Regions from separate parts of the Oryzomonas rubra genome, predicted to be linked through region 2. Evidence: riboswitches for the same ligand, from Rfam matches in the RefSeq annotation. Region 2 holds a riboswitch; each other region holds the start of a gene.
What was found. Region 2 has a riboswitch for cobalamin ahead of ET418_RS03610 (TonB-dependent receptor plug domain-containing protein). Riboswitches for the same ligand answer to the same signal wherever they lie in the genome.
Positions count from the first base shown of each region.

Region 1 (9,746 bases), on a different contig from region 2:
ATACCGTCAAGATCAGGCACGCCCACTACGGCGCCAGGGGGCATCACCACCATGGGCACCCCATGATGCGCGCGGCGTGATTGGGTGGCCATGGTGACAGAAGGTGAACTGCGTCTGGTAATCTGCGGAGGCGGATCTTGAGCGTCTGGGCCGCCAAGTCGGTGAGAATAGTGCCGGTGACGCTGCTCATGGCCGAGAATTGTGCGCTGGGCTTCCCTAGGCCGATAAAACTTCCATCGGATCACCGGGCATCCGACTTTTCCTCTCCTCTCCCCGAATAGATGGCCGTCTATTCTCCATACTCCCTGAACGTATCCGCAAAATCAATGACGCACATGCCTCCAAAACCCGGATGAGGGCCGCAGGCGACCCCGGCGGTCCTGAAAACCGCGCTGAAGGTGTTCTTGCGATGCCCCCGGTCCGGTACCCCGTCGTCGATGATCAATTGCATGACCATGTTCCGGGCCTCTGTGGGGCCATAGCCGATATTCTCGGCGATCTGCCGGTTCCATTTCCCGTGCCGGTCGATCCGCTCTCGCATGCCGTGACTCTCCAAGCCGGTGTGGCCCGTGGCGCCGGAGCGTCCCTGCTCCTCCGCCAGTTCGGTCGCTGCCGCTGCCAACCCGTCCGACCAGGTAAGGGGCGGCTGGGGCTTCTGGCGGGAGAGGTACCGGATGGCCTCATCCACGGCCTTAACCCCTTCACGGGTCTGCATGCGCGTGTCGCTGCCCGGCAGCAGGAAATAGGTGCCCCGGAACCGGTTGCGGAATTCCCGCAGAAAGGTGGCATAGGTGCGCGGTGCGGTGCGGGCCAGGTTGATCTCTCCCAGGACCTGCACGGCCAGGTTGTGATCCAGGGCAGCGGCAGGTGGGGCCAGCGCCAGAAGCAGAAAGATGGCAGAACAAAGAAGTCTCATGTTTCGAAACCGCCGGTAAATATCATAGTGCTTTGGCTCAAATTATACTTCATCAAAAGAAAATAAACCCAAAAAACAAAAGATTATAGAGAACGGGTCTTCATGCCGTTGTGTCCCCTTATTCGGAAAATGTAGCAGTTATAGCTGCGTAGGCTTGGGAACAAGATGCTGATTTAATTTACATAAACGACAAAAGTTGCAGACGTCTGCAGGATGTTTTAATTACCGTGTGGCGAGCGTACTGATGGGTTTTGCTACGAGTGGCTATTTTCAGGGGAGGAGGTCCTTTTGCGGACCGCTGGCAGGGGGAATTCTGGCCGAGGGTAGCTCAGCAAACAGGGTCAACCTATTTGCTGAGATAGTCCCCCAGCAGATCCCGGCTGTGTTCGTCCTCGTGGCAGTGGGCGCACAGGTTTTCCCAGTTGCTGCCGTCGGCAGGGTTGTTGTTGTGGTTGCCGTCCTTGTGGTGGACGGTCAGCAGGTGCAGGTTGGACTGGTCGAATTCCCGGCCGCATTTGGCGCAGATCGGGCCGTGGATCTTCAAGGACTTTGTCCGGTAGTTGGCGCTGCCCTCCGTTTGCCGCCGCATGGCCTCTATGCGGGCCGCGGCTTCGGCGGCCGAGGGGAGTTTGACCGTGACCGGTCGTTTTGGGGGTGTCATGGTGAAATTCCTTTCTCAAAAAATGTTTCGGCAACGGCTGGGCAAAAAGCTCCAGATGCAAGGCGTGCGGCCCCTGAAGCATGAGGCGTGCCCCTTGGTACGCCGCAGACGGGCTTATTGCACGGCCGTTCACCCGTTCAGCAGCTTGACCGTGGCCCTGCCGTCGACATAGTAATCGATGATGTTCAGGCAACCGTAGTTCTGCTCAATGTTGAACATCCCGGCCAAGGGTGCGCCGATGGCGTTCAAGAGCACGATACGGTTGACCCCGCCGTGCCCCACCACCAGTATCTCCTGCCCCTTGTGGCGCTCCACGATCTCCCCGATGACCGGCATGACCCGCGCCTCAACATCCAGCAGGTTCTCGCCCCGGGGCACCCGGTAGTTGACCAGATCGTTCAGCCGCGCCTGCCATTCCATGGGCCAGCGCTGGGCGATCTCCTTCCAGGTCAGGCCTTCCCAGACGCCGATGTTCAGCTCCCGTAACTCCGGCCTCTTCACCGGTTCGATGCCGAACTGGCCGCAGATGATATCCGCGCCGATGGCGCAGCGCGACAGGTCGCTGGTGTAGCAGGCCGAGAGCGGTTTTCCGGCCAGGCGCTCCTTGAGAACATGGTACTGCTCCAGGCCGACATCGGTCAAGCCCACGTCGGTTTGGCCGTTGTAACGGGGCTGGTCGTGCCCTTCCACCTGGCCGTGGCGAATGAGGTAGATGCGGGTTGCCGGGGTCATGTCTGTATGGTTCCTTTCAAAGGTAGTCTGGGAGGATCAGGAAAACCTGATGGAGATGACCACCAGGGCCGCGATTTCGGCCAGTTCGCTGATGCAGCCCAGCACGTCGCCAGTCAGGCCGTCCAGCCGGCGCTGGAAGTAGCAGCGCAGCGCCACGGTCAACAGGATGACGGCGACGTAGGCGGAGAGGCCGGTAAGGGGCGGCAGGACAAATGCCGCTGCCAGGGTCAGGGCCAGGGCGGCAATCAGCCGCGCATTGCCGGTGCCCTGGATAAAGACCGCGCCCAGCCCCTCCTTGCGGGCATGGCGGGCGCCGGTCATGGCGAGGACCTGGGCGCAGCGGGCCAGGGCCGGAAAGAACAGCAGGGCCTGCATCTTGATGCCGGCCGGCACCGCCAGCAAGGCCTGCCATTTCAGGAGCAGGTCGAGGACGATGCCGACGACGCCGACTGCGCCGACCCGGGAATCCTTCATGACCTCCAGGAAGCGTTCCCTGCCGCCCCGGGCCGCGATGCCGTCGCAGACGTCGGCCAGGCCGTCCAGGTGCAGGGCTCCGGTCACGGCGGCCAGGGCGGTAACCAGCAGCGCGTCGGTCAGCGGCCGGGCCAGCCAGGGGGTGATCAGCCAGTTGAGCCCGGCCAGCAGGGCGCCGATGGTCAGCCCCACCAGGGGGAAGACCGCCGTGGAACGCCCCAGGTCCCGGGCCTCGCAATTCACCTTGAAAGGGAGTGGTATGATGGTCAGAAACTGGAAGGCGACAAGATAGGGTTTCATGGCGTTACTTCGACAGGAGAGGTGATGACCAGCTCCGCATAGCCGGTGGCGGCGTCGTGGCGGCGTGAGAAGCGCACGTCGGGCAGGATCGCTAGAACGATCTCTGCCGTTGTCAGGACGATGCAGCCGTCCAGCAGGTGCCCGCCCAGCACGCGGCCGATGCTGTCGGCAAAGGCGATGTGCAGGTGCGGGCCTTGGGGGGAGAGGGTGCCGGAGAGGGAAACGATCTCCAGCGGCCCCTCGATGATGGTGCCGCCGCCGTTGCCGGCCAGCCGCAGGGCTGCCCGGCTCAGGCAGCCCGCGCAGCTGAGCACGCAGGCTGCCGGCAGTTCCCGATCCAGGAGCAGGCGGGATAAGGAGTTGCGAATGTCATCCCCCGGCTGTAGCCGTAACGACAGCGATGTAATGGAACTGTACACGGTGTCTCTTTTCCTGCCGATGTGATCGTCAGATCTTATCCTGTTTCAGGTCATCTGCAAAGAGCTTTCCTGCGCCCCGGGAGGCACAGAAGTTGCCGCACATGGTGCAGGTGGCGCTGTCCTCGGGTATCCTGCTGGCGCGGATGGCCCGGGCGTCCTCGGGATAGAGGGCCAGCTGGAACTGCTTTTCCCAGTCCAGGTCGCGGCGGGCCTTGGACATCTCCTTGTCCCGTTCCCGCATCCTGTCCGGATATTTATTCATGTCTCCGATATAGGCGGCGATCTTGGCGGCCTTGACCCCCTGGCGAACGTCATCTTCGTTGGGCAGGGCCAGGTGCTCGGCCGGGGTGATGTAGCAGATCAGGTCGGCGCCGAAGCGGGCCGACTGGGCCGCGCCGATGGCCGAGGTGATGTGGTCGAAGCCGGGTGCCACGTCGGTGGTGATCGGCCCCAGCATGTAGTAGGGCGCACCGCCGCTCATGCGCTTTTGCAGTTTGATGTTCCCCTCGATTTCGTCCAGGGGGACATGCCCCGGTCCCTCCACCAGCATCTGGCACCCCATGTCGCGCCCCAGTTCGGCCAGTTCGCAGTTGATGACCAGTTCCTGGATCTGGGCCCGGTCGCTGGAGTCATGGATGGCCCCGGCCCTGAGGCCGTTCCCCAGGGAGAGTACGGTGTCGTATTTTTTCAGGATCGCCACCACCCGGTCGAACTGCTCGTAGAGCGGGTTTTCCCGATTGTTGGCCAGCATCCAGGCCACCATGGAGACCCCACCTTTGGAAACCAGGCCGCCGTAACGGTATCCCTGCTTTCTGAGGCGTTCGATGGTGGAGAGGTTGATGCCGCAGTGCACCGCCATGAAGGCCATGCCGTCGGCGCATTGCCGCTCGATCAGGTCGAAAAGCTCTTCGGGGTCGAGCCGGTTCGGGTCACCGTATTTGCGGGCCGCCTCGCAGAAGGCCTGATAAAGCGGTACGTTGCCCACAGGGAGGTCAACGCAGGCGATCACCTCGCGCCGTACCCGGTCCAGGTCGCCCCCTACGGAGAGTTCCATCAGGGTATCGGCCCCGCTTTCCAGGGCGGCACGCGCCTTGGCCACCTCGGCCTCGTAGTCGATGATGTCCGAGGAGGTGCCGATGGAGGCGTTGACCTTGGTGCGCAGGCCAAAGCCGATACCGGTTGCCTTGGGCTTGCGGCCGTGGTTCCAGGGGATGACGATCCGCCCCTCGGCCACCGTGTTGCGCACGAACTCCGCCGACAGCGCCTCGTCTGCCGCCACTGCCGCCATCTGGGGGGTGATGATGCCCTCGCGGGCTGCTTCTATCTGAGTTTTCATGGTGGAATGATCCCCTTGTCCGGTTATAGTTGTTCCGCTACCCCAGCCTGCTCGAAGGTGGCCATCTCTTTCAAGACCTTTACCCCAGCCTCGATCAGGCCCATGGCCAGGGCGGCGCCGGTGCCTTCTCCCAGGCGCATGTTCAGGTCCAGGATCGGCGTGGCGCCGATCCGTTCCAGCATGAAACGGTGGCCGATTTCCACCGACGCATGGGCGGCAAAGATATAGTCGCGCACATTAGGGTGCATTTCCGAGGCGATCAATGCCCCGGCGGTGGAGATAAAGCCGTCCACCACCACCGGGATGCCGTTGGCCGCGCATCCCAACACCAGGCCGGCAATGGCGGCGATCTCAAGTCCCCCCACCTTGGTCAGTACGTCCAGAGGGTCCTTTGGGTCGGGGCGGTTGAGGGCCAGCCCCTGTTCGATGACGCGGATCTTGTTCGCCAGGGCGGCGTCGTTGATGCCGGTGCCCCGGTGGGTCAGGTCCTTGACCGAAATGCCGGAGATGGCGGCGATGATGGCCGAGGAGGGGGTCGTATTGCCGATGCCCAATTCCCCTGTTCCCGCCATGGCCACCCCTTCCGCCTTGCACTGGTCGGCCTGGTCGATGCCGACCTTCAGGGCCGCCAGAGCCTGGTCGCGGGTCATGGCCGGTCCCTTGGCGAAGTTTTTGGTGCCGCGGGCCACCTTGCGGTCGATCAGGCCAAGGGCCCCGTTGAAGTCATAGTCCATCCCCACATCCACCAGCCGTACCTCGACCCCGGCATGGCGGGCCAGCACGTTGACTCCGGCGCCGCCGGCCAGCATGTTGAAGGCCATCTGGGGCGTGACCTCTTTCGGGAAGGCCGAAACCCCCTCGTCGGTCACGCCATGGTCGCCGGCAAAGGTGAAGATGACCTTCTTGGTGGTGTCGGGATTCATGGTGCCGCTGATGGCGGCGACACGGCGCCCGAATTCCTCCAGTCTGCCCAGGGAGCCCAGGGGTTTGGTCTTGTTGTCCAGCTTGGCCTGAGCCTGTTGCAGCAGTTCGGCGTTGACCGGCTTGATGCGTTCCAGCGTGGTCTCTACGATATTCATTGGTAATCTCCTTTTCGTGAGTTTTCTTCTCTAAATGTCTGATTTATTTCAACTTGATCGGTATTCCACTGATGGCCACATACACCTCGTCCGCCATGGCCGCCAGGAGTTGGTTGGTTTGGCCGGCGATGTCGCGGAAACGGCGCGCCAGGCGGTTTTCCGGCACGATCCCTTGGCCCACCTCGTTGGACACCACAATGACCGGGGTCCGCATCTCACGCAGGGTGGCCGTCAGGCGGCGCACATCCTCCATGATGCACGCCTCGGCGTCTTCGTCCCGCTCTTCGTAGTGAAAGAGCAGGTTGGAGAGCCACAGGGTTATGCAGTCCACTAAAACCGCCTTGCCGGTGCCGTCGCAACGGGCCAAGGCATGGGACAGATGCAGAGGCTCCTCAATGGTCTGCCAGGCATCGCCCCGGCGCTGACGGTGTCTTTTGACCCGTTCCGTCATCTCGTCGTCCAGTGCCTGGGCCGTTGCCAGATAGCAGAGCGGCGCGCCGAATTGTTGGGCCAGTTCCTCGGCGAAACGGCTCTTGCCGCTTCGCGCCCCGCCGGTAATGAAGATAGTTTTTGCCATGCGTTCCTCCAACAAAAAAGCCCCTGCCACAGTTAACACGTGGGCAGGGGCTCGAAAATACCTGGATGAATATGCTATCCGGCTCCGGCCCCTCGTTCCACGGAGGTCCCAAAAGCATCGGCATGGCAGGTTTCCTGGCTTGAGGATCATTCCTCTGCCGCGCCTTCCCAGGTTTCCCCAGTGGCGTTCTGCGGCATCGGTCCCCCCTTACAGTTGCGGGACAGCGAGGGAGTTGCACCCTCTTCCCTTTTAACCGCGCTGATCAAGAGCGCGGCACCAGACCGGTTGATAAACAGTTGCGGATTTTGTACCAGACGGCACACCAATTGTCAAAACGGAAAGTGACGGGCGGCATGCCGTCGTTACGCGTATTCCGGTAGTTGCCCGTATTTGCTGGCATATTTAATTCGCGTGGACCAGACGGTTGCCATAAAATTGAAAACGGAAAACTTGTCCCGATCGGGCGGGCGGATCGGATGATGAACCCGTTTCGGCAAATATAACGGTCTGTTGGGAAAAAAATTATCACACCCCTTGATTTTTACCCCCCTGTTGATTATATTCCCCTACGTTAGCACTCGGTCGTTGCGAGTGCTAATCTTGTCTATGATTTTACACCACCAACGGTAATAGAAAGGAGAAGGACACATGAGTTTGAGACCACTTCAGGACCGCATCCTCGTCAAGAGGGTAGAAGAAGAAACCAGGACGGCTGGGGGGCTCTTCATCCCTGAAACCGCTAAGGAAAAACCGCAGCGTGGCGAGATCGTGGCTGCCGGCAACGGCAAGAAGACCGAAGACGGCAAGGTTTTGCCGCTGGACGTGAAGGTAGGGGACAAAGTCCTGTTCGGCAAATATTCGGGCACCGAGATCAAGGTGGACGGTGAAGAGTTTTTGATTATGCGGGAAGAAGACATCCTGGCCATCGTAGAATAGAGCGACTTCGCCGAAGGTCCATCTGCGGCGTTGCGTTCGTCGCGGGACACTCAACGTACCTCCGGTACGCCTCGCGCCCCGCTCCTCGCGCGCCTTGCATCTGGAGCCTTTTGCTGTGCCGCAATAAGATCACACCATAAAAATTTCATACATGGAGGAATAAAACATGGCTGCAAAGATTATCAAGTTCGACCAGGACGGTCGTAACGCCATTCTGAAGGGTGTCAACACCCTGGCAGACGCCGTTAAGGTTACTCTCGGCCCCAAGGGTCGTAACGTCGTTATCGACAAATCCTTCGGCGCGCCGCTGATCACCAAGGACGGCGTGACGGTTGCCAAGGAAATCGAACTGGAAGACAAATTCGAAAACATGGGCGCCCAGTTGGTGAAGGAAGTCGCTTCCAAGACCTCCGATGTCGCCGGTGACGGCACCACCACCGCCACGGTTCTGGCCCAGGCCATCTACCGTCAGGGCTCCAAGCTGGTCGCTGCCGGCCACAACCCGATGGAAATCAAGCGCGGCATCGACAAGGCCGTGGAAACCATCGTGGATGAGCTGAAAAAGATCTCCAAACCGATCAAGGACCACAAGGAGATCGCCCAGGTCGGCACCATCTCCGCCAACAACGACAAGACCATCGGCGACATCATTGCCGAGGCCATGGAGAAGGTCGGCAAGGAAGGCGTCATCACCGTCGAGGAAGCCAAGGCCATGGAAACCAGCCTGGAGACCGTGGAAGGGATGCAGTTCGACCGCGGTTATCTCTCCCCCTACTTCGTTACCGATCCGGAGCGCATGGAAGCAACCCTTGAGAACGCCGTGATCCTGATCCACGACAAGAAGATCTCCAACATGAAGGACCTGCTCCCGGTTCTTGAGCAGACCGCCAAAACCGGCCGCCCGCTGCTGATCATCGCCGAGGACATCGAAGGCGAAGCGCTGGCTACCCTGGTGGTCAACAAGCTGCGCGGCGTGCTGAACGTCGCTGCCGTCAAGGCTCCCGGTTTCGGCGACCGCCGCAAGGCCATGCTGGAAGACCTGGCCATCCTGACCGGCGGCCAGGTGATCTCCGAAGAGGTCGGTTTCAGACTCGACCAGACCACCATCGAGATGCTGGGCCGCGCCAAGCGCATCACCATCGATAAGGACAACACCACCATCATCGATGGCGACGGCAAGGAAGAGGCCATCCAGGGTCGCGTCAAGATGATCCGCGCCCAGATCGAGGAAACCACCAGCGATTACGACCGCGAGAAGCTTCAGGAACGTCTGGCCAAGTTGGTGGGCGGCGTTGCCGTCATCAAGGTCGGTGCCGCTACGGAAGTCGAGATGAAAGAGAAAAAGGCCCGCGTGGAAGACGCACTGCACGCTACCCGCGCAGCCGTTGACGAGGGCATCGTCCCTGGCGGCGGCGTGGCTTACATCCGCGCTCTCAAGGTGCTGGACGGCCTCGAGCTGACAGCCGAGCAGCAGTTCGGCGTCAACGTGGTCAGGGCCTCCCTGGAAGCTCCGATCCGCCAGATCGCCGACAATGCCGGCATCGACGCCTCCATCGTGGTGGACAAGGTCAAGAACGGCAAGGATGCTTTCGGTTACGACGCCTCCTCCGACGAGTACGTTGACATGATCAAGACCGGCATCATCGACCCGACCAAGGTTTCCCGTTCGGCCCTACAGAACGCCTCTTCCATCGCCGGCCTGATGCTGACCACCGAGGCCCTCATCGCCGAGAAGCCGAAGGACGAATCCGCACTGCCTGCTATGCCGGGCGGCGGGATGGGTGGCATGGGCGGCATGGGCGGCATGTACTAAATCGGGTAACGCCGCTTTTACGCCAGCTCGGCGTTGCCTTCGTCAGTCACTCGTGCGGCGTAGCGCTGCTACGCCTCCTCGCTCTTCCTCGGCGCCTTGATCTGACGAAAAATCGACGTTCCTGCTACTGGTATGAAAAAACGCAAAAGGCCGGAGACACCATGTCTCCGGCCTTTTGCGTTTAAACTATTGCCTGGAAGGTGGTTACATCATATTATGGCGCCGCTGGCAGACTCTATTGGCTGAAAGAGGGGGAGAACATGGACCTGATCGGAAAAGCCCTGACCATGAGCCACCTGGTTGCCTATCAGGACGGCTCGGTGGTCAGCAAGACGTTGATCGACAAGACAATCGGAACGGTGACGCTGTTTTCCTTCGATGCCGGGCAGGGGCTTTCCGAACATACCGCCCCCTACGACGCCTTTGTGCAGGTGGTGGACGGCGAGGCCGAGGTGACCATCGAAGGGAGCCCCCAGACGGTAGGGGCCGGCCAGATGATCATC
Region 1 covers NZ_SRSD01000003.1:254,549-264,294, reverse strand. The annotation lists gene ET418_RS06305 (hypothetical protein) at 1-80, shown strand, start outside; gene ET418_RS06300 (CAP domain-containing protein) at 290-916, opposite strand; gene ET418_RS06295 (YajD family HNH nuclease) at 1,263-1,577, opposite strand; gene cobC (alpha-ribazole phosphatase) at 1,707-2,309, opposite strand; gene cobS (adenosylcobinamide-GDP ribazoletransferase) at 2,346-3,083, opposite strand; gene ET418_RS06280 (PPC domain-containing DNA-binding protein) at 3,080-3,502, opposite strand; gene thiC (phosphomethylpyrimidine synthase ThiC) at 3,531-4,838, opposite strand; gene cobT (nicotinate-nucleotide--dimethylbenzimidazole phosphoribosyltransferase) at 4,862-5,917, opposite strand; gene cobU (bifunctional adenosylcobinamide kinase/adenosylcobinamide-phosphate guanylyltransferase) at 5,961-6,494, opposite strand; cobalamin riboswitch at 6,602-6,790, opposite strand; gene groES (co-chaperone GroES) at 7,143-7,430, shown strand; gene groL (chaperonin GroEL) at 7,597-9,243, shown strand; gene ET418_RS06250 (cupin domain-containing protein) at 9,504-9,746, shown strand, end outside.
Region 1: another riboswitch for cobalamin. It lies ahead of cobU (bifunctional adenosylcobinamide kinase/adenosylcobinamide-phosphate guanylyltransferase); the one in region 2 lies ahead of ET418_RS03610 (TonB-dependent receptor plug domain-containing protein).

Region 2 (9,746 bases):
GCTACCTGGAGTACCTCAACTCCCTCCCCCCCTATATCCTGCTGGATGCGTTCGTCATCGTCCATGCCGGGCTCAACTTCGACCCGCCGCCCCCCTTCGACCCCTTTGACGATACCGAGGCCATGCTCTGGACCCGTTCCGACGTGGTGGATCGGCAACGCATCGGCGGCAGGCGGCTCATCTGCGGCCATACCATGGTCTCGCGCCACCAACTGGAAGCCTCCCTGAAGTCGGACAAGATCATGCTGGACAACGGCTGCGTCACCGCGCGGCGGCCCGACATGGGATACCTGGCGGCCCTGGAGCTGAACAGCATGCGGGTGGTCTTTCAGGAAAACATCGAACGGTAGGACATATTTTGTCGTATTTATTTACTATACTTCTCCGCACCACGAATGCGGGGCCCCCATGAACAACCGGACTTTCGAACAACGCCTGGAAATACTGGCCGACAGCGCCAAGTACGATGTCTCCTGCTCCTCCAGCGGCAGCAACCGCAGGGGCACGCCCGGCGGGGTGGGGAGCACCGCCGTTGCCGGGATCTGCCACACCTGGACCGCCGACGGCCGCTGCATCTCCCTCCTCAAGATTCTGCTCACCAACGCCTGCATCTACGACTGCGCCTACTGCGTCAACCGCCGCAGCAACGACATCCCCCGGGCCGCCTTCACCCCGGCGGAGGTAGTGCGGCTGACCATGGATTTCTACCGCCGCAACTACATCGAGGGGCTGTTCCTCAGCACCGGCGTCACCCGTTCCGCCGATCACACCATGGAGCAGTTGATCGCCGTGGTGCGCAAACTGCGCGACGAGGAGCGTTTCAACGGCTATGTCCACCTCAAGATCGTGCCGGGGGCCGACCCGCTGCTGGTGGCCGAGGCGGGTCGCTACGCCGACCGGGTCAGCGTCAATATCGAGCTCCCCACCCGCCAGAGCCTGGCGCTTCTGGCGCCGGACAAGCCGCGGGAATCGGTGATCGCCCCCATGCGCCAGGTGAGCGGCCTCATCGCCTCGGCCCGCGAAGAGCGCAAGAAATCCCGCAAGGCGCCCCAGTTCGCCCCGGCCGGACAGAGCACCCAGTTGATCGTGGGGGCCACCCCCGAGAGCGACCGGGAGATCGTCACCCTGGCGGAGGGGCTCTACCGCCGCCTGGATATGCGGCGGGTCTACTACTCGGCCTTTGTGCCCGGCTCCAGCGACCGTCGCCTGCCGGCGCTCCCCACGCCCCCCCTGCTGCGGGAGCACCGCCTGTACCAGGCCGACTGGCTGCTGCGCTTCTACGGATTCGCCGCCCACGAGCTGCTGGACGAGGACCGTCCCAACCTGGACATGCGTTTCGATCCCAAGAGCGACTGGGCCGTGCGCCACCTGGACCTGTTCCCGGTGGAGGTGAACAGCGTCGAGTACGAGGTGCTGCTCCGGGTGCCGGGCATCGGCGTGCGCTCGGCCCAGCGCATCGTCGCGGCCCGCCGCCATGCCCGGCTGGGGGAGGCGGAGTTGAAACGGCTCGGGGTGGTGCTCAAGCGGGCGCGCTATTTTCTGACCGCCGGCGGCCGTTACCTGGGGGGAATCCGCCTGGACGGGGCCACCCTGGTGGCGCGGCTCCTGGCGCCGGAGCGGCGTCCGGCCCGGTTGGATCAACTGGAACTGTTTCCGGCGACCCCTGACGCCTCGGCCCTGACGGGGGAGCTGTGATGGTGTGCTACCGCTACGACGGGACCCTGGAGGGGTTCCTCTGCGCCTTGGCTCTGTGCCTCGAATCCGGGGGCGGGGAGGCGGAGTTCCTGCGGCCGGGGGCCGAGAGCGGGGCGGGACTGTTCGCGGGCGTCCCCCGTGATGTGGCCACGGAGCGTGAAACGGCGCTCCGCTTCCGGGAGCGGTTCGTCACGGCGGTGTCGCGAGATGCCTTTGCCACCCTGCGCTACGCCTTTCACAGCGAAGCCGCCGGGGTGGAGGAGCTGCTGTGGCGCTATGTGCTGGTGGGGTTGAAACAGGGGAAACGTCTGGAGCACATGCTGGCCCAGGAGCCGGTCTGCACGGTGAACCGGCTGGCCCGCGCGGTCTCCCACGAGGCCCACAAGTTCACCGGGTTCGTGCGTTTCCGTGAGGTGACGTGGCCCGTGGGGGATTCGTGGGGTGAGGGAGATGGGGAGAAGGGCACTTCGTTCCTTTACGCCCGGATCGAGCCGGCGGTCGACATCCTCGCCTTCATCGCCCCCTTCTTCACGGAACGGCTCAACGACCGCGACTGGATGATCCACGACCTGCGCCGCTCGCAGGCGGCGGTGTTCAACCGGGAGACGTGGCGCTTGGTCAGGGAGGTGGAATTGACCAGCCCGCCCGGCTACACCGCCGACGAGGAGGTGTGCAGCCGCCTCTGGCGCAGCTACTTCCAGCGTATGGCCATACCGGAGCGCCACAATCCCCGGCTCCAGCAGCAACTCGTGCCGTTGCGTTTCCGCGCCCACCTGGTGGAGTTCGGCGGGGAGGAGTCCTGAAGCCGTGGCGCCTTCACGGCTCCTCGCGCCAGGCATGGCTCTGACGTCCGTGTCTCCACCAGAATAGTTTCAATAATGGCCGTTGACACATCATATAGTGCTGTGATATTGATGCTGCGCTAAATATAGCCGATAAAAACAAAAACCGAATACCGGATCACGGTGCCCGCAAGGGCTTGATAGGGAAGAGGGGTGCAGCTCGAAGAGCCATTCCCCCGCGGACCCGCCGCTGTAAGCGATGACGAAGGGCATTACGTCACTGGTCGAAAGACCGGGAAGGCGCCCGGAGGATGAATCGCGAGCCAGAAGACCTGCCCTGATCTCAGCACTCGAAAATTCCCCGTGGTAAGGGAAGAGTGAATCCATTACCAGACTTTGAATACGAAAAGTCCGCTTGATGCTTCGGCACATGCGGACTTTTTTTTATGCCTTTTCCCTGTTTGATGAAGATTTATGGCCTCTGGCTGGCGAGGGCGCGGGACCGGTTATGGGAAAAGACCCTGATCGTCCGGTTCCCCGAAAACGGCGCACCCTAAGCAGAACGATTTCAAAAAGGATTTCGCGCATTAATTAGAGTTATCACCGAATGGATGTGAGGAAGAGGGGTGCCGCTCCCGATGGAGCCATTCCCCCGCTGCCCCGCAGCCGTAATGGGAACGAAACCCCGTCGCGCTCAGCGCGAAACAGCCACTGGGAGCAATCCTGGGAAGGCGGGCGAGTAGGTGGCCCTGAGCCGGAAGACCGCTCCATTCGTAATTTCGAGGGAGGAATGTCATGAAGAAGAACGTTGTAAACCTGTTGTGCGTACTGTTGTTGTCTACCCCGGCCTTTGCCGAACCGCCTGATGCCGTCCTGCCGGAGATCGTGGCAACCGCTTCCCGCTGGGAAGAGTCCGTGGAGCGCGTCCCGCAGGATATGACCGTCATTACCCGGGCCGATCTGGAGAAACGGGGCGTCCCTTTTGTCGTTGACCTCTTGAGGCTCCAGCCAGATGTGCAGGTCGTGCAAAACGGCGGCCCCGGTACGAACGCAACCCTGCTCATGCGTGGCGGCGGCAGCAATCAGGTGCTGGTGCTGGTCGACGGCATCAAGTTCAACAGCCCCACCACCGGTTCCGCGGACCTGTCCACGTTGCTGACCACCGATATCGAGCGCATCGAGATCATCAAAGGCCCCCAGAGCACCCTCTACGGCTCGGAGGCCATGGCCGGCGTGGTCAACATCATCACCAAAAAGGGGGAAGGCAAACCGAAGGCCGGCCTGAGCGTCGAGGGGGGCTCGTTTTCCACCGTCAGGACGGCTGGTTCGGTTTCCGGTGGCACAGACAAGACGAGTTACCGGCTGTCCGCCACCTACTTCGACACCGACGGTATCCCCACAGCCAAAAACGGCTCGGTGCCGAACGGCACCACGAACAAGTCGGTATCGGCTCGGCTCGGCGCCAACCCGGCCGACAACGCCTCCATCGAACTCAACCTGCGCTACGGGGCGGACAAGACGCAGCTCGACAATTACGCCTTCGGAGCCGGGCCGGTGGACACCCGGAACTATAGCCAAAAGCACGAGAACTATCTCGTGGCCGCCACCGGGAGGATTTTCCCCTGGGAGAAGTACGAACAGAGTCTGACGCTCTCATATCTCCGCGATAACCTGAACGCCACGGACCCTGTCACCGCCTACAATAATTACCGGATCAACGCGACCACCGAACTCCTGGACTGGCAACACACGCTTGATCTGCACCCGTTGACCATAACCGGGGGATTTGCCTACCGCTACGAATCGGCCAATAATGAGGGGGCATTCGACGAGTCGATTGACAACAGGGCCGGTTACCTCAACGCCAAACTCGGCCTGCTCGACGATGCCCTGATTCTCAACGCCGGGCTGCGCTATGACGATCATTCGGCCTTTGGCGATGCCGTCACCTACCGGGCCGGCGTGCTCTATAACCTCAAGCCGCTGGAGATGAGATTCAAGGCAAATCTCGGCAGCGGATTTCGGGCACCATCGCTGAATGAGCTTTACTATCCGAACTACGGCAACCCCGATCTGAAACCGGAAAGAAGCATCGGTTACGACGTTGGTGTCGAAAAGGACCTGCTCGACAAGAAGCTGGTGATCGGCGCGACCTGGTTCTGGCAGCGCTACCATGACCTCATCCAGTCGGACCCGAATACCTTCACCGCCGTCAATATCGGAAACGCTCTGACCGAGGGGGTGGAGGTCACGGCAACCGCCCTTCCTCTCGCCGATCTGAAATTGAATGCCGGTTACACCTACCTCAACGCGGTCAACAAGGACACCGGAGCCTCTCTTACGCTCCGCCCACGGAACAAATTCACGTCATCCGTTGAATATACCCTGGCAAAGCTGACGGTGATCGGTGAATACCGGTATGTTGCCAAGCGGTACGATGCGACGCTGAATCGGGACCTGTCCCCCTATGCCCTTGTCAATCTGAAGGGCTCGTATCTCCTGCACAAAAACCTTTCGCTCTTTGCACGAATCGACAATCTCTTCGACAAATCGTACGAGGAGGCCGGTGGCTATGGTACTCCCGGAATCTCCGCCTTTGGCGGTGTCAAGGTTGCGTTTTAGTGGCGCGGAAACTGCGCGGCGTAACGCGGTGGGTTCTCTGCCTGCTCATCCTCTGCGGATGGCATGGGGCCGCGTATTGCACTCCTCGGCCCCCGCAGCGGATCGTCTCCCTCGCCCCGGCCATGACCGAGATCATGTTCTCCCTGGGGCTGGGGGAGCGGATCGTGGGGGTGACCACGGTGTGCGACCGCCCCGCCGCGGCCCGGAGCAAGGCGAAGATCGGCGGCATGGCGAACCCGTCCATCGAGGCGATCGTCGCCCTGAAGCCGGATCTGGTGGTCATGACCAGCGACGGGAACCCGAAGGCCGTGGCCGAACGGCTGGCCCGGCTCGGTATCCGAACCTATGTCTTCACGTCCCGGCGCCTGACCGAACTGCCCGGCGGCATCCGGGAGATGGGCCGGGCTTTGGGGGCCTCTCCCGCCGCCAACCGCCTTGCGGAACAACTGGAGACGGCAATCCGGGACGTCGCGGCGTCGCACCGGGGGAAGCCACCGCAAGCGGGCGCGGGCAGGGGGGGCAGAAAGGCGATCTTCGTCATCTGGCCCAGCCCCCTTATCGTGGCCGGGCCCGGTACGATCCTGGACGATGCCATGAAGATGAGCGGCTTGAACAATATCGCCGCCGACGCCAAGGCCGCCTATCCCCGCTTCTCCCTGGAGGCGGTCATCGAGCGAAGGCCCGATGTGATCCTGATCGGCAAGGGGCACGACGACATGCGGGCGCTTTCCAAGGGATTCCTGAAGAGCATCGGCATGCTCGAAGCGGTGCAGAAGGGGCGGGTCTGCTTCATGGACGACGCCCTGTATCGCCCCGGGCCGAGGATACCGGCGGGCCTGGCGGAGCTGGCCCGCTGCGGGAGGATGCCGTGAAGCGTGCTAACGGCACCGCTCTCGTGGCAACGGCACTGTGCGTCGCCGCGTTGTGCGTCATCATTATCTCGATAGCCAGCGGCCCGCGACTGTTGAACCCCTTTACCATGGACCGGGAAACGTGCCGGACGCTCCTCGCCATCAGGCTCCCCCGGACCGCCGCCGCCCTGCTCATGGGAGGCGCCCTTGGGGCGTCGGGAGCCATCCTCCAGGGGATCTTCCGCAACCCCCTGGCCGACCCGTACATCCTGGGCATTTCCAGCGGCGCATCCCTGGCCGCCTCGTTCGGGCTCATGTTCGGCCTCTCCCTGCTCGCGCTCAGTGTTCCCCTGCTGGCGTTTCTGGGGGCCATCGCAACGGGTGTCGCCGTCGTTATCCTGGGGCGCGGCTGGAAAGGGTTGCAGCCCGACCGGCTCCTCCTGGCCGGCGTGGGCGTCGGCTTCTTCCTCTCCGCCCTGCTCATGCTGGTCATGACCGTTTCCGTGGACGACGGCCTCAGGCGGGCCATCCTCTGGATGTCCGGCGATCTCTCCCTGGTGGATTGGGGGCTGCTCCCCGTGGGGCTCCTCTTCATCCTTGCCGGGTTGGCCCTCGCCGTGGCACGGCGCAAGGGGCTGAACGCCCTGACCCTGGGGGACGATATCGCCTACAGTCTGGGCTTCAACCCGGCGCGGGAACGGCTCGTCCTCTTCATTGCCGCGTCGCTCATGACCGCAGCGTCGGTCGCCATGGGGGGCGTTGTCGGCTTCATCGGGCTCGTGGTCCCCCATGTGGTTCGCCGCCATGTGGGCTCGGACGCCGCCGTGGTGCTGCCGCTCTCGGTGGTCGCCGGGGGAACCCTGCTCTGCGTTGCCGACGCCGTGGGCAGGACCGTCGCCGCGCCGCTGGAACTTCCCGCCGGGGTAATCGCCGCGCTCATCGGCTCCCCCTATTTCATCTTCCTCCTGGGACGGAGGAGGAGCCGCTGATGCCGGAGGATGCCGCCATGACCACGCTCGAATTCGCCAACGTCTCGTTTTCCTACAACCCGCAAGGATTCATGGAGCAGCTGTCCTTTTCCTTGGCCGGTGGGGAACTGGTCGGCCTCATGGGGCCCAACGGCGCGGGGAAGTCGACGATCCTCAAGCTTGCGGCGGGGCTTCTCCCCCCGCAACAGGGGGAGGTACTGGTGGGCAGGCGGGCGATCCGCTCCTATGGCGGGAACGAACGGGCGCAGCTCGTGGCCTACCTCCCGCAGACACTGGATACCCAGGTCCCGTTTCGGGTGGCCGAACTCGTGGGGATGGGGGCGTATCCCCGCGGCGGGGAGGCGGCGCTCACCGTGGGGGAAGCGCTCCATCTCACGGGCCTGGAGGATAAGGCGGCGGCGCACCTGGCCGAACTGAGCGGCGGGGAGCAACGACGGGCCTATATCGCCATGACCCTGGTCCAGGGGGCGCGGGTGCTGCTCCTGGACGAGCCGTTGGCGAGCCTGGACATCAGGTACCAGTTCGACCTGTACCGGCTCCTGAAGGACATTGCCCGGGATAAAGGCGTGTCCGTATGCCTGTCGCTGCACGATATCGGCATGGGAGCCCTGCTGGACCGGCTCCTCCTGCTCAAGCGCGGGCGGGTGGTCGCCGAAGGCGATCCCGGCAGCGTCCTCACGGATGAGATGGTGCGGGACGCCTTCGACCTGGACGATGCCGCCGACAGCTACACGGCGGCGCACCGTGCCGTGGGCCTGGCCCTTGAGCGGCAACCCCGGTGAGGACGAGGTGACGGCCAAAGGGCTCGGCACCTGCCTGATCGGGTCGCTCCTCCTCCATCTCGGCCTGGGGGTCCTGGCGTCCCGGGTGCCACCCGGGACGCCTACCGCGGTGCGCGCCGTCGAGGTCTTTGCCGTCGAGCCGCCCGGCTCCCGGTTGCCGAGGACGGGCGCTCCGAAGCCCGCGCATACCGGTAACGCTCTGCAACGGCCCGGCCCGGAAACGGACCGGCGGCAACCGCGGCCCCCGGTCGTCAGGTCCGCTCTTATCCCCTCCGATCGGAGTGCTGTGGCACAAGCCCCCCTGGCGGCCGCCCCTCCGGTGCCGCCGCTTCCGGGTTCGGCCCCTGCCCGCGTCGTATCCGCCGGCATGCCGCCCGGCCCGCTGCCCGCCCGCCCACCGGGGGAGAGGCCGGGAGGTGCGCCGACCGGGCCGACCGGGCAAGAGCCGGCGCCGGGGCGGGTCATGGCGTTGGGGGATGCGGGTGCGCCGCGCTTCATCCATCGGGAAGCGCCGCTCTACCCGCTCATTGCCCGTAGGCTGGGGAAAGAGGGGCGGGTCGTCGTGCGGCTGTCGCTGGATGCCCAGGGGCGGTTGCAGGGGATCGATACCGTCGAGGCAAACGGTTTCGGTTTTGCCGAAGCGGCGAGCGCCGCCATCAGGAAATCGTCCTTTGCGCCGGCGGTGAAAAACGGCAGGGGCGTATCGTCCCAGGTCCTGGTGCCGGTGCGGTTTGTCCTGCACGAAGGGGAGTGAGGCCAGCGGCGCCATGCCGGCTCCTGAGGGCGCCGCCGGCCATCTGCCCGGCAATGGCGCAAAGGATGGCCAGGGGGACGAGTTGCCAACCGCACCCGATCTTCATCCTGAGGTACACGATAACCGGGATGGTGAGGTGGGCGTAAAAGAACCAGCCGTAGGTAAGGTAGCCGTACCCCCGGCGCAGGTAGCCACAGGGGATGTTCGCCAGTGCGATGGCTGCGGCGAGGGCGATAAGGAAAAGGTAGGTCATGTCTGTTCCAAGGGGGCTGCCGAAGCCCCGTGTCGGGGTACTTCGGCAGCCGTTGCCGACAGGTTACGCGCCGCAGGAACTGCAGGCGCTCTCCGTCCCGCAGGCGCTCTTCTCATTGCGGCTGCCTCGGGGGAACAGGTGATCGGCTGCATAGGGGGTGATGTCGATGAAGAAGTGGAGGTACAGGTCCTGTTCACCGGCCAGGGGGACCCAGTAACCGTCCACCACCAGCCCCAGGTTGTCGGCATAGGTCACGAGCCGTTTGGCGCTCTGTTCCTGAAGCGCCTTGGCGGCCAGGCACCGCTGGTGATCTTCCTTCGTGCCGCTGTCGATGCAGCGCGTCCCGGGGATGCACCCCATGGCCTCGGCGGCCCTGTTACGGTCAAGAATGGTGCGGTCCTTGCGCACCAGCATGACCGGTGAGGGAAAATGGTCCCAGAAAAGGTGGAAGTTGCGGCTCAATTCCGCGCTGATGGTACTCTGTTCCATGGTGATCTCCTCTGTGTCTGTATGCGGTGTCATGGGGTTACTTCATCTCCCCGTGGGCCGATTCGTAGCGTTTCTTCAACTCCGCCCGTTGCCCAGGAGTCAGCACGGCGCTGATCGCGATGAGCCGGTCCACGGTGCGGTGGGCGAACCCCGTCAACTCCTTGGCCTTCTCATCCACGGTGGCGTGCAGCCAGGCGCTATTGGGGATGTCCAGCAGGAGGCAGCCGACCATCTTGTTCTTCAGCCCCTGATTGCTGTTATAGATTTCCTTGCCGTCGGCCACAATCTGGTCCACGCCGGCGTTGATCTTCCCCTTCTGCTCTTCCGTGGCGTCGATCTTGTCCAGGGAGGCGGCCACATGCCCATTGATCTTGCCGGAAAGGTCGCCGTGGGAGCCGCACTGTTTGCAGGCCGTTATGGCGCCGGCCATGGCCACGGCCCCGAGAACCGCCGCAATCCGTTTGATGCCCTTGTTCATCCGCTCCTCCTTCTCGTTCTGTTTGATGTGGTACAATGAAGTCAGGCTACG
Region 2 covers NZ_SRSD01000002.1:148,282-158,027, reverse strand. The annotation lists gene ET418_RS03625 (metallophosphoesterase family protein) at 1-350, shown strand, start outside; gene ET418_RS03620 (putative DNA modification/repair radical SAM protein) at 409-1,695, shown strand; gene ET418_RS03615 (TIGR03915 family putative DNA repair protein) at 1,695-2,498, shown strand; cobalamin riboswitch at 2,642-2,831, shown strand; cobalamin riboswitch at 3,055-3,261, shown strand; gene ET418_RS03610 (TonB-dependent receptor plug domain-containing protein) at 3,273-5,099, shown strand; gene ET418_RS03605 (ABC transporter substrate-binding protein) at 5,099-5,971, shown strand; gene ET418_RS03600 (FecCD family ABC transporter permease) at 5,968-6,939, shown strand; gene ET418_RS03595 (ABC transporter ATP-binding protein) at 6,939-7,721, shown strand; gene ET418_RS03590 (energy transducer TonB) at 7,684-8,475, shown strand; gene ET418_RS18070 (hypothetical protein) at 8,378-8,728, opposite strand; gene ET418_RS03580 (hypothetical protein) at 8,792-9,217, opposite strand; gene ET418_RS03575 (Spy/CpxP family protein refolding chaperone) at 9,255-9,695, opposite strand.

Region 3 (9,746 bases), on a different contig from region 2:
AAGGCTCCTCGCGCCGCTTCGCCTCATCAAGCCGCACCGCGGAAAAGACCTCGTACGGTCCGCAGAAGTCGAGCACCTCAACGGCGTCGAACAACACGATCCCCACCCGTTTCCTCTCCATGCGTCCCTCCCGCTCTCCCGTGGTGTGATTACGGCTACTTGCCGTGGTGCTGCCCCTTCTGTGGAGCCAGGAACACGATCTCCTGCTTCATGCTTTTCCCCTGCCGTTCGACCAGCACCACCCCGCGGTCGCCGGGATGTTTCCGCTGCACGGCATAGGTCAGGTCGAAATTTCCCGTCAGCGGTTCGCCGTCGAGAGAGAGCAGGATGTCCCCCGGTTGCAGGCCGGCCCGTTCGGCATTGGAGCCGGGCAGCACCCCCTTTACCGCCAGACCGCGGCCGCCGGGCGCCGGCTCGATCATCACGCCGAGACGGATCCCTGGTTCGGGCAGGTCCTCGTAGGCCTGGTACACCAGGAAATCGTACGGCACCATGGGGAAATCGGGGACCGTGACATTCATCAGGCGATCCAGTTTGTCGGGCGGGATGTCGAGTTCCTTGCCGCCGATGATGACCGAGGAGGCGGGGAGACGACGGAATACCCGGCGCGGGATGCCGAAGCCGCTGCTGACATGATCACCCCCGGCGACCACCAGCAAGTGTTTGTCCCCGCCGTCCGGGCTTGCCAGGTAGCGGGCCGCGGATTCGGCCATGGTCTCGTCCCGCAGGGTCTGGGCGCGGATAAAGCCATCGATCGCCATCCCCCCGTGGCTGTGATCGCCGAAGATGGCCGTTACCAGGCCGCGCTGGTAGGGATCGGTCAGGTCGAGTTCCGGCAACTGGGCCCGCTCGGCCGGGCCGAGTTGTTCCGGGGCCGTGCTGCGCACCGCCTTCACCAGGCTCTTCTCGGCATCCAGGGCGATGACCGGGATGTGTCGTTCACGGGCGAGGTCCAAAAGGTCGCGGTAATAGGCAAAATCCATGTTCCAGTTTTCGAACCAGCGGGATTCTTTGAGAAAGGCCTTTTCATCCAGCTCGCCGGCAACCCAGCGGTCGAGGGCCGGCTGTTGGGAGCGCACGAACATCTCCATGCCCAGTGCCAGGCGGCCGGGATAGCGCTCGGCGAGAGCTTGGAGGACCTGTAGTTCCAGGCGGTGGGAGGCGGGGTTGTCATGAGTCTCGCCGACATAGACGATGCGCGCGTCCGTGGCCACGGCCAGCATCTGGGCCGGGCTGACCAGGGTGCCGGTCGGCAGGTGAACGATCTGGCCGACACGGGGCGGCGCCGTGAGCGGATAAGGATCCTGGGGGTCGCCCATCACCTGCCTGCCGACGGGGGCACAGGCGGTCATGGCGAACAGGCCCAGGGCGACTACGGAAACCAATGGAGAGAAACGGACCATACTGCCTCCTCGTGAGAAAGGGGTACGTGAACTTTTTTCTTGCCTTGTGTCTTGGCCTAGAATAAATAAATCCATCCCACATTTCAACAGATCAATGGGCCGCCCATGCATGCCGAAAAACTTCAGGCCATAGTCCTCTCGACGCTCGATTACGGCGATAGCGACCGGATCGCGTCGCTGTTCTCCCTGGAGCATGGCCGCATCAAGGCCTTTGCCCGCGGTGCGCGCACGAGCCGCAAGCGTTTCGGCGCGGCGCTGGAGGCCTTTGCCCGCATCGAGGCCCAGGTCCGGGTCAGGGAGGGACTGGCAGGGCTGCAACAGGCCGAGATCGTCACCATCTACCCCCGCATCCGTGGCGACCTGCCCGCCATTGCCCATGCGCTCTATGCCTGCGAGGTGGTGGAGGCCATGACCCCCGAAGGACACCCCCTGCCGCGACTCTACCGTTTGCTGGCCGCCTACCTGGATCGCCTGGAAACGGAAACGGCGGCCGATGATAGCGACCGCCGTTTCTTTGAAATCAATCTGTTGAACATCCTGGGCTATCGCCCCTCGCTGGAGAGTTGTCCCCGCTGCGACACGCCCTTTGGCACTGCCGGCGTACTTTTGCAGGAGAACGGCGAACCGGTGTGCCGGGCCTGCGCCCCGACCGGCAGGCCGCTGCATCCCTCAGCCCTCAAAGCCCTGGGCGCCTGCATGACAACCGGCACCTTCGGCAAGGTCGTCTTTCCGCCCGACCTCCTGACGGAAGGGGGGGCGCTTCTGGACCGGGCCATCGCCACCCATGCCGGACGCCGGTTGAAGAGCCTGGAGTTTCTGGGACAGGTCACTCCTTAGTCCTGTCATCCTTCTTCCTGCCGTCCAAAAGGGCGCGCCAGCAATACCCGGCCGCAAAACCGCCCACCGCCCCCGCCAGCAGGAACACGAACAACTGTATATCCCCCTCGCCGGTATCGATCAGCGGCTTTCTGGCCTCGCGGCCATGTTCCCTGGCGATCTTCTGAACAACGGTTTCATCGATCCCCTGCCACTGTTCCACAGCCGGGGAAACCGTTGCCACTGACCACAACAACACGCTTATCATGATGATGCGGCGTTTCATCGTTTCCCTCCGTCGACTCCCGCCAAAGCGGTGCGGGCGAGCAGGTCCGGGCGTTTTTTGCGCAGCAGTGAGACCATGCCGGCGGTGATGACCCCTTCGATGATCCCCAGGGGCAACTGGGTGGGGACGAACGCCAGGGCGATCTTGCCGGCCAGGGGCCAGAACGGGCTCGTCCCCCGGATACCGGCCGCCAGGATCATGGCGGTCGTGGCGTAGGTGGCCCAATCGGCCAGGAGTCCGGCCACGAAGGCGGCCGCAACCGGTCCGGCGCCGCAGGCGCGCACGCCTCGAAACACGATAAACCCGGTAAAGGAACCGACAACCCCCATGGCAAAGAGATTGGCGCCCCAGGTGGAGAGGCCGCCATGGGAGAGAAAGAGCGCCTGGATCAAGAGGGCGACCGCAGCCACCACAACTCCCATGGCAGGGCCGAGCAGGATCGCGGCCAACCCCGTACCGCAGGGGTGGGAGCAGGTCCCGGCGGTCGGCACCGGCACCGGCATGCAGGAGATGACGAACACCACGGCCGCCACCATCCCCACCAGCGGCTTGCTGGACAGGTCGTGGGCCGAACGGCGCGTCAGGCTGCGCAACCCCAGGGCCAAAAAGGGCGCCGACGCGGCAAACCAGACCGCTGCCCAGGAAAAGGGCAGAATCCCCTCGGAGATGTGCATGGCAAATGAAGAGGACGGCAGAAGAACGACAGGCAGGCAAACGGACAACAACAGTAACGCAGGATGTTTCATGGTACGCTCCCTTCCCCACGGTCGGAGTGTTTATGCGGCTTCCAGCCAGGTCTCCTGACTCGGGGATCGTCCCGTCACCGCGCCTTCCCATCCTTTACGGACAGTGGCCTCCTGCGGTGACAGTCCCCCCTTACAGTTGCGGGGCAGCGCCGGATTCGCACCGGCTTCCCTTGGACCGGAAGCAGTTTCGATTTTGTAGCACGGCAACAGGCAAAAGACAACCCGAATCCAGTCTGAACAATGGATCGAGCGCCACGCCGGGGTCCATCGCCGCCCATGAGGCATCATGCCGAGGGAGAGGAGCCATGAAGGCGTCACGAATTCGGGGATACCTCAAACTTTCGGCAGGCATCTGCAAAGGTAGGCGCGATTGCCCCGTTGCTGCCGAAATGCAGGTGGATGTAGGACGCCAGGCAGTTTTTGTAGCGATACCCTTCCCGGCCAAACTCCCTCCCCTGTCGGGACACCCGGTAACACCGTTCAATGCGATCGGGCATCGTCCCGACCTCCGAATAGTGGAACTCGTGGCCGCGGGCGCTCCCCCCGGCGGCTATGGCACCGGAATGCGCCGCACATTCGACCTGGCGATACCCGAGCGCCTTGCGTTTCGGCAACATGCGCGCCCGCACCGGGAAGACGCCGACGAAATCGGCCGCCGGTTGCCCCTCCCCGGCCTCCATGCCGCGGGTCAGGTAGATGAAGCCGCCGCACTCGGCATACACCGGCATGCCCGCCTCGACGGCGTCCCGCACGGCGGCCTTCATGGCGCCGTTGGCGGCCAGGCGCTCGGCATACAGCTCCGGGTACCCCCCCGGCAGGTAGATGCCGTTGATATCGGCCGGCAGGTGCACATCCGCCAGGGGCGAAAACGGGACGATCTCGGTGCCCGCCTCCCGCAACAGGCGCAGGTTGTCCTCGTACACGAAGCAGAAGGCCGCGTCCCGGGCCACGGCGATACGGACGGGCGGAATCTCCCCCGTGGAGGCATCCCGCGAAGTCCCCGCCTTTAGAAAAGGGGGGCCGGGGAGGACCTGAATGTCTGCCAGCCCCCCCAGGTCCAGACGGTTCTCCGCCAGAGCGGCCAGGCGCTCCAGGTAGTCGGGCGACAGCGGGTTGTCCTCGGCCGTGACCAACCCCAGGTGCCGCGACGGTATCCCCAGGGATTCGTCCCGGGGGATACAGCCGAAGACCGTCAACTCCGGCAGTGCCGCTGCCAGGGATTGGCGCAGCAGCTCGCCGTGGGACTCGCTCCCCACATTGTTGAAAATTACGCCCGCAATCCTGACGCGTTCGTCGTACCCGGCAAACCCTTTGACCAGGGCCGCCGCGCTGGCCGCCATGCCACGGGCGTTGACCACCAGCACCACCGGCACGCCGCAAATGGCGGCCACCTGGGCGCTGCTCCCCTCCATGGATGCGTGGCCTATGCCGTCGAACAGCCCCATTGCACCTTCGATGACCGCCACGTCGGCCCCCTTCCCATGCAGGCGGAAGGTACCGGCCACGAACTCCTCCGGGCACATCCAGCCGTCTAGGTTGACGGAGGGGCGACCGGTGGCCAGGCGATGGTAGCCGGGATCGATGAAATCAGGGCCGCACTTGAAGGGCGCAACCGTCATCCCGCGCCGTTTGAAGGCGGCCATGACGGCCAGCGCCACGGTGGTCTTGCCGGAACCGCTCTGGGGAGCGGCGATGAGAAAGGCGCGCCGTGTCACCGCAACGACCGTCTTGCGCCGCCGTACTGGAAAAATGCGATCAAATGAAACTCTTCCTTGTCATAACCCCGGGGGAACGACCCCACCGGACCGATGGAGCGCAGGGTGCGCAGAACCTCGTCATCCAGTATCCGTGCGCCGGAGCTTTCCAGCAGTTCCACCTTGGCGATCTCTCCGCGCCGATTGAAGGTGATCCGCACCGGCGTGACCCCCTCGATCCCCTTCATGGCCGCTTCCTGGGGGTAGCGCCAGACGCCGTACACGGCGGTTTCGAAGTGGCGCAGGAACGAACCGAACTGGATGTCGTCGCTGTTGAGAAAGCGGGTGTCCCCCTCGGCTACGTCGTTCTCGAATTTGCGGCGATACCCCTCTTCAAGCTTGGCCAGACGCTGCGCACTCGGGAAGAGTTGGTGCGGGGAAATCTGCGGCGCGCTACTCTGGGACTTTGGCCTGAGCAGGCTGGAAACCGACGAGCCGGGCGCCAGGGGGGATTCCTGGCGTCTTGGGGGCAACGTCTGGGACTGTTTGCCTACGGGGGCCTGCCGGTGCGCGCTCCTCCCGGCCTCCTGGGGCTGGGGCTTTGCGGCCGGCTGAGGCGCCGGCCCGAAGCTGTCCCGGGGGGCGTTCCCGCGGGGGGCCGTCTCACGGGGGACACGCTGCCGTTGCTCGGAGAAGCGCTTTGTCTCCTGCTGCGTGGGCTGTTGGGGCTTCAGCTCCGGGATCTGCTGTATGTCGATGAACACCGGCTCCTTGGGAGGCGGCTTTTGTTCGTGGGGCAGATAGTACATCAGGGCAAACATGCCGACATGCAGCGCCACGGAGATTACCAGGAGATAGATAAAGGTTTTTTCGATATATTTGTCAGACATGCAGGGTGGTCACTCGGAAAAAAAGATAAAAAATCGGATATGCCGCCGTCGGGCGGCGGCTACCCCGCCTCGGGCAGGGGAACGGCCTGGAAGCCCCGGTCGTAATTCAATACTGCATCGTCTTGCTTGCCGGTTTCGGCGCGCAGGTACATCAGGATTTCTTTCAGGCTTTCCAGGATGATATGCTCCGCTTTGGGGAATTCGGACGGATCAAGTTCCAGCGTTACCGTACTCTGATAATCGGTGTTTCGCAAGTGGTTCAGGAAGCGAGTCAGCGGCAGCATGCCGTGCCCCGGTAAAAGATGCTCCCGCCCCTGCCCGTAATCGGAAAAATGGATATTCCTGATGCGCCCTGATTCGTAAAATTGGTAAAAGTCGTTGATAAAATTGGCCTTGCCCGATCCCATGTGGGTACAGTCGAAGGTCATGAACAGGTTGTGGTCACGGATGAACTCGATCATCCGCTGGGTGCTGGACAGGATATGGGGATTGATCTTCATCCTGCCCACCCAGGGCATGTTCTCCAAGGTGACGGTCACCAGGCCATCCAGCCCCACGTCCTTCTGAAAATCGATCACGCTGTAGAGCCAGCGCCAGTAGCCAATCTCAAAGCTCATCCACGACGGCGGATGAAAATTCACCAGCGGGATACCGCATTCCGCGGCCAGGGCCACGCTCCGCCGCAGGGAATCCGCCGGGCCGCCCCAGCCATCCAGGGGCATGAAGGGCGCATGGATGGAGTGGATCACCGTGATCTGCTGCAGCGACCTGATCAGCCTGACCGGGTTGATCTTCTGGAAGTCCTGGTTGATGATCAACTCGACCCCGTCAAAACCGGCGGCCGCCGCAAGGTCCAAGATCCGCGGCAAGGGGAACGTGAAGAGGCTGCCTGTGGAGAGCGTGATCTGCACGGCGGCTACTCTTCCGTCCCGTTATAGACGACACTCACCAGACGCTGGACCGTCCCGACGGTATCCAGCGCATCCCTGAACATACCGAGGGTATCTTCGTCCAGGTTCGTGACGTCCAGGTAGAGAGCCGCCCCATTGTTCCTGGCCGGGAAAAATTCACGTTCCCGCATCAGGCGCAGTTCGTTCAGGATATGCCAGGACTGCAGCAAACGTTCGGCGGTATCCACATCCAATGCCTGGCGCCCGAGCAGCACCCGGATACGCTGGGGGATATCGGGGGCATCGACCCGGTGGATCAGGGCCAGGGCGGCGACCGCGGCCGAGAGCGGCAGCAGGGCATGCTCGAACAGCCTGAACAGCCCGCGCTGCGGTCCGCTCTTCTCCAGACGCCACCCCCCCATCATCCCTATGCCGTTGGACAGCCCCAGCAAGCGGGTCACAAGATCACCCATGGCCCGGCGGTCCTGTTGCAGGTGCGACAGCACAAACTCCCGGAACTCGCCCCCCCCCCCCTCGGCGGAAAAAAGGACTTCATGATCGGCCAACCTGAGCAGTTCGACCAATTCCTTCTGCTTCCCCCGCGCCAAGCCTTGCTCCAGGCGCTGGCTCCACTCCGGCAGGCTGCCGCGCCACGGAGGATGTACCGGGGCGACGTCGCCATCGACTTGCAGGCCGCAGGCCGCAAAACCCTCTTGGAGAATACGGGCATACCGGGAGCCCGCTTCCAGGTCGCCGCTGTCGTCCCGCCCAAGGACCAGCGCCAACTGCAGCGGGCAGAAGGGGGAAAACTCCCGGCGGCCGGCCGTTCCCATTGCCACGAGCGTCGTGTCATGCAGTTCTTTGCCGGACTCCCCGAGTTGGATCAGGGTGTAGCGGTGCAGGGAACCGCTCAACGCGTGCAAAAAGAGCGTGCTGAGATGGTAAAAGGCCACGCAGGAACCGTAGCGGCCGAAGTGGTCGTAGAGTTCCGCATAGAAGGCTGCACACAGTTCCCCGAGGCGAACCGGGTCAACGCTTGCCGTCGTCTCGACGACGATCCGATCGAGTCGTGCCATCCGCTCGTCGTTTTCGCCGGCAAGCGCCTCAAGCTCCCGGCAGGTTTCGCCGAACAGCCCCTCCGCCTCCTCGGAGCGACAGGGGGCGCTCTGCTTCAGGAGCGCCTGACGGAAGGCGGCGCCAAACTCCCCGGCAGCCCGCCAGGTGGTGATATCGCTCCCCTTTGCCGTGGCCAGAACCGCCATCACTCCTCCGCAGTGTCATGTACGTTGCGGGTAAGAAACAGCTTGATCCCGTCGCCCGGCGGCGGGGTCAGGAGCGAAACTGCCACCATGACCAGAATGACCAGCGGCGCGCCGATGAAGGCCGACGACGTGGCGGGCGGCAATGACGCGAGAAACGGCAGGATGCCCGCCAGGAACGGGGCAAAGGTAATCACCACCCCGGCCAGCATGCCGCTGATGACCCCGGGGGCGTTGGCCCTCCCCCACCAGATCCCCAGCAGGAAGGCCGGGAAGATGGTATTGCCGGCCAGGGCGAAGGCCAGGGCCGCGATCTCGGCGATCATGCCCCACGGCCTGAGGGCCAGCGTCATGACGATCACCGCCAGGAGCAGAAAAAAACCTTTTGCGGCAACGACCTTGTCCGTCTCGCTGGCGTTCGGCCTGATCAGGCGGGGATAGATATCGTAGGAAAACGAGGCCGAACCGGTCAGAAGCATGCCCGCCACCGTGGAAAAGGCGGCGCTCATCCCGCCGGCGGCCAACAATCCGATACACCACAGGGGCAGGCCGCTGTAACGGGCGGCGGAAAGCACCGCCATATCCGCCACCATCGGGTCGGAGCTGTTCAGCACGATGCCGCCGCGGGCCTCGAACAACCGGGCCAGGACGCCGTAGGCCGGGGCCGACCAGTAGATCAGGGCAATGAAGAACAGCCCCCACACCACCCCCCAGCGGGCATCCCGGATGGAGGGGACCATGTAGAAGCGGGAGAGGACGTGGGGCAGGCCGGCCGTGCCGAACATGAGGGTAAAACAGAGCGCCAGCCAGCGAAAGGGGGTCACCGTGGCAAACGGCTCCGACCAGGCGAAGCCGAATTGCTGCTGCAGGTCCCTGATGGCAGCGCCGTAGCCGAACTGGGGGAGGATCCAGAAATACCCCAGCTTGCGGGCCATGAGCATCAGCGGCAGGATGAAGGCGGTGATCAGTACGAAGTAGTGCAGTTTCTGATTCCGCGCCACCCCGAGGGCGCCGGATACGACCACGAACCCCACCACCAGCGCGGCGCCGACGACCACCGCCGGGGTATAGGCGATGCCGAACAGCCACGAGACGATCAGGGCGATGCCGCGGAACTGGGCGACACCGTAGATGACGGTGATACCGATGGAGATGATCGCCGCCAGGGTGCGCGCCGCCGCGGATTCATAGCGGAAGCCGACGAAGTCCGGGGCGGTGTACTTGCCGAAGCGCCGGATCTGGGTGGCCATGAGCACCAGCAGCAGGACATAGCCGCCGGTCCAGCCGACCACGAAGGCCATGGCGTAGTACCCCTTGAGGTAGAACATGCCGGCCAGCCCCAGAAAGCTGGCTGCGCTCATCCAGTTGCTGGCAATGGCGGCACCGATGCCGATCCGCCCGGTGTACCCGCCGGCGACACCGTACTCGGAGGCCTGCCTGCTGCTGGTGCGCAGTCCCGAGACGATGAACAGGGCAAACATGCCGACCACGATGGCCAGGGGCAGAAGCTGCACCGCGGATTCGGTCATTTACTCATCCTCCCGGCCGGAACGGACCCGGAAGCGCAGAGCGCCGTCCAGGCGGCGGGCCGCATGGCGGTCCATCCAGATGTTGAAGAGTACGCAGAGAATGATGAACCAGAGGGGCAACACCTGGCCGGTCAGCCAGAAATGGATCGGCAGGTTGAAAAAGGTCATCTCTTCGAGCAAAAGCTCTGAATAGTTGATTTCCAGCAGGTAGACACATGCCTGGATACCGACGA
Region 3 covers NZ_SRSD01000003.1:281,487-291,232, forward strand. The annotation lists gene ET418_RS06405 (DJ-1/PfpI family protein) at 1-121, opposite strand, end outside; gene ET418_RS06410 (ChaN family lipoprotein) at 156-1,403, opposite strand; gene recO (DNA repair protein RecO) at 1,509-2,240, shown strand; partial or broken gene ET418_RS06425 (energy-coupling factor ABC transporter permease) at 2,230-3,251, opposite strand; cobalamin riboswitch at 3,278-3,446, opposite strand; gene ET418_RS06430 (cobyrinic acid a,c-diamide synthase CobB) at 3,566-4,966, opposite strand; gene ET418_RS06435 (energy transducer TonB) at 4,963-5,835, opposite strand; gene ET418_RS06440 (sugar phosphate isomerase/epimerase family protein) at 5,895-6,746, opposite strand; gene ET418_RS06445 (putative nucleotidyltransferase substrate binding domain-containing protein) at 6,752-7,987, opposite strand; gene ET418_RS06450 (sodium:solute symporter family transporter) at 7,987-9,513, opposite strand; gene ET418_RS06455 (DUF4212 domain-containing protein) at 9,514-9,746, opposite strand, start outside.
Region 3: another riboswitch for cobalamin. It lies ahead of ET418_RS06425 (energy-coupling factor ABC transporter permease); the one in region 2 lies ahead of ET418_RS03610 (TonB-dependent receptor plug domain-containing protein).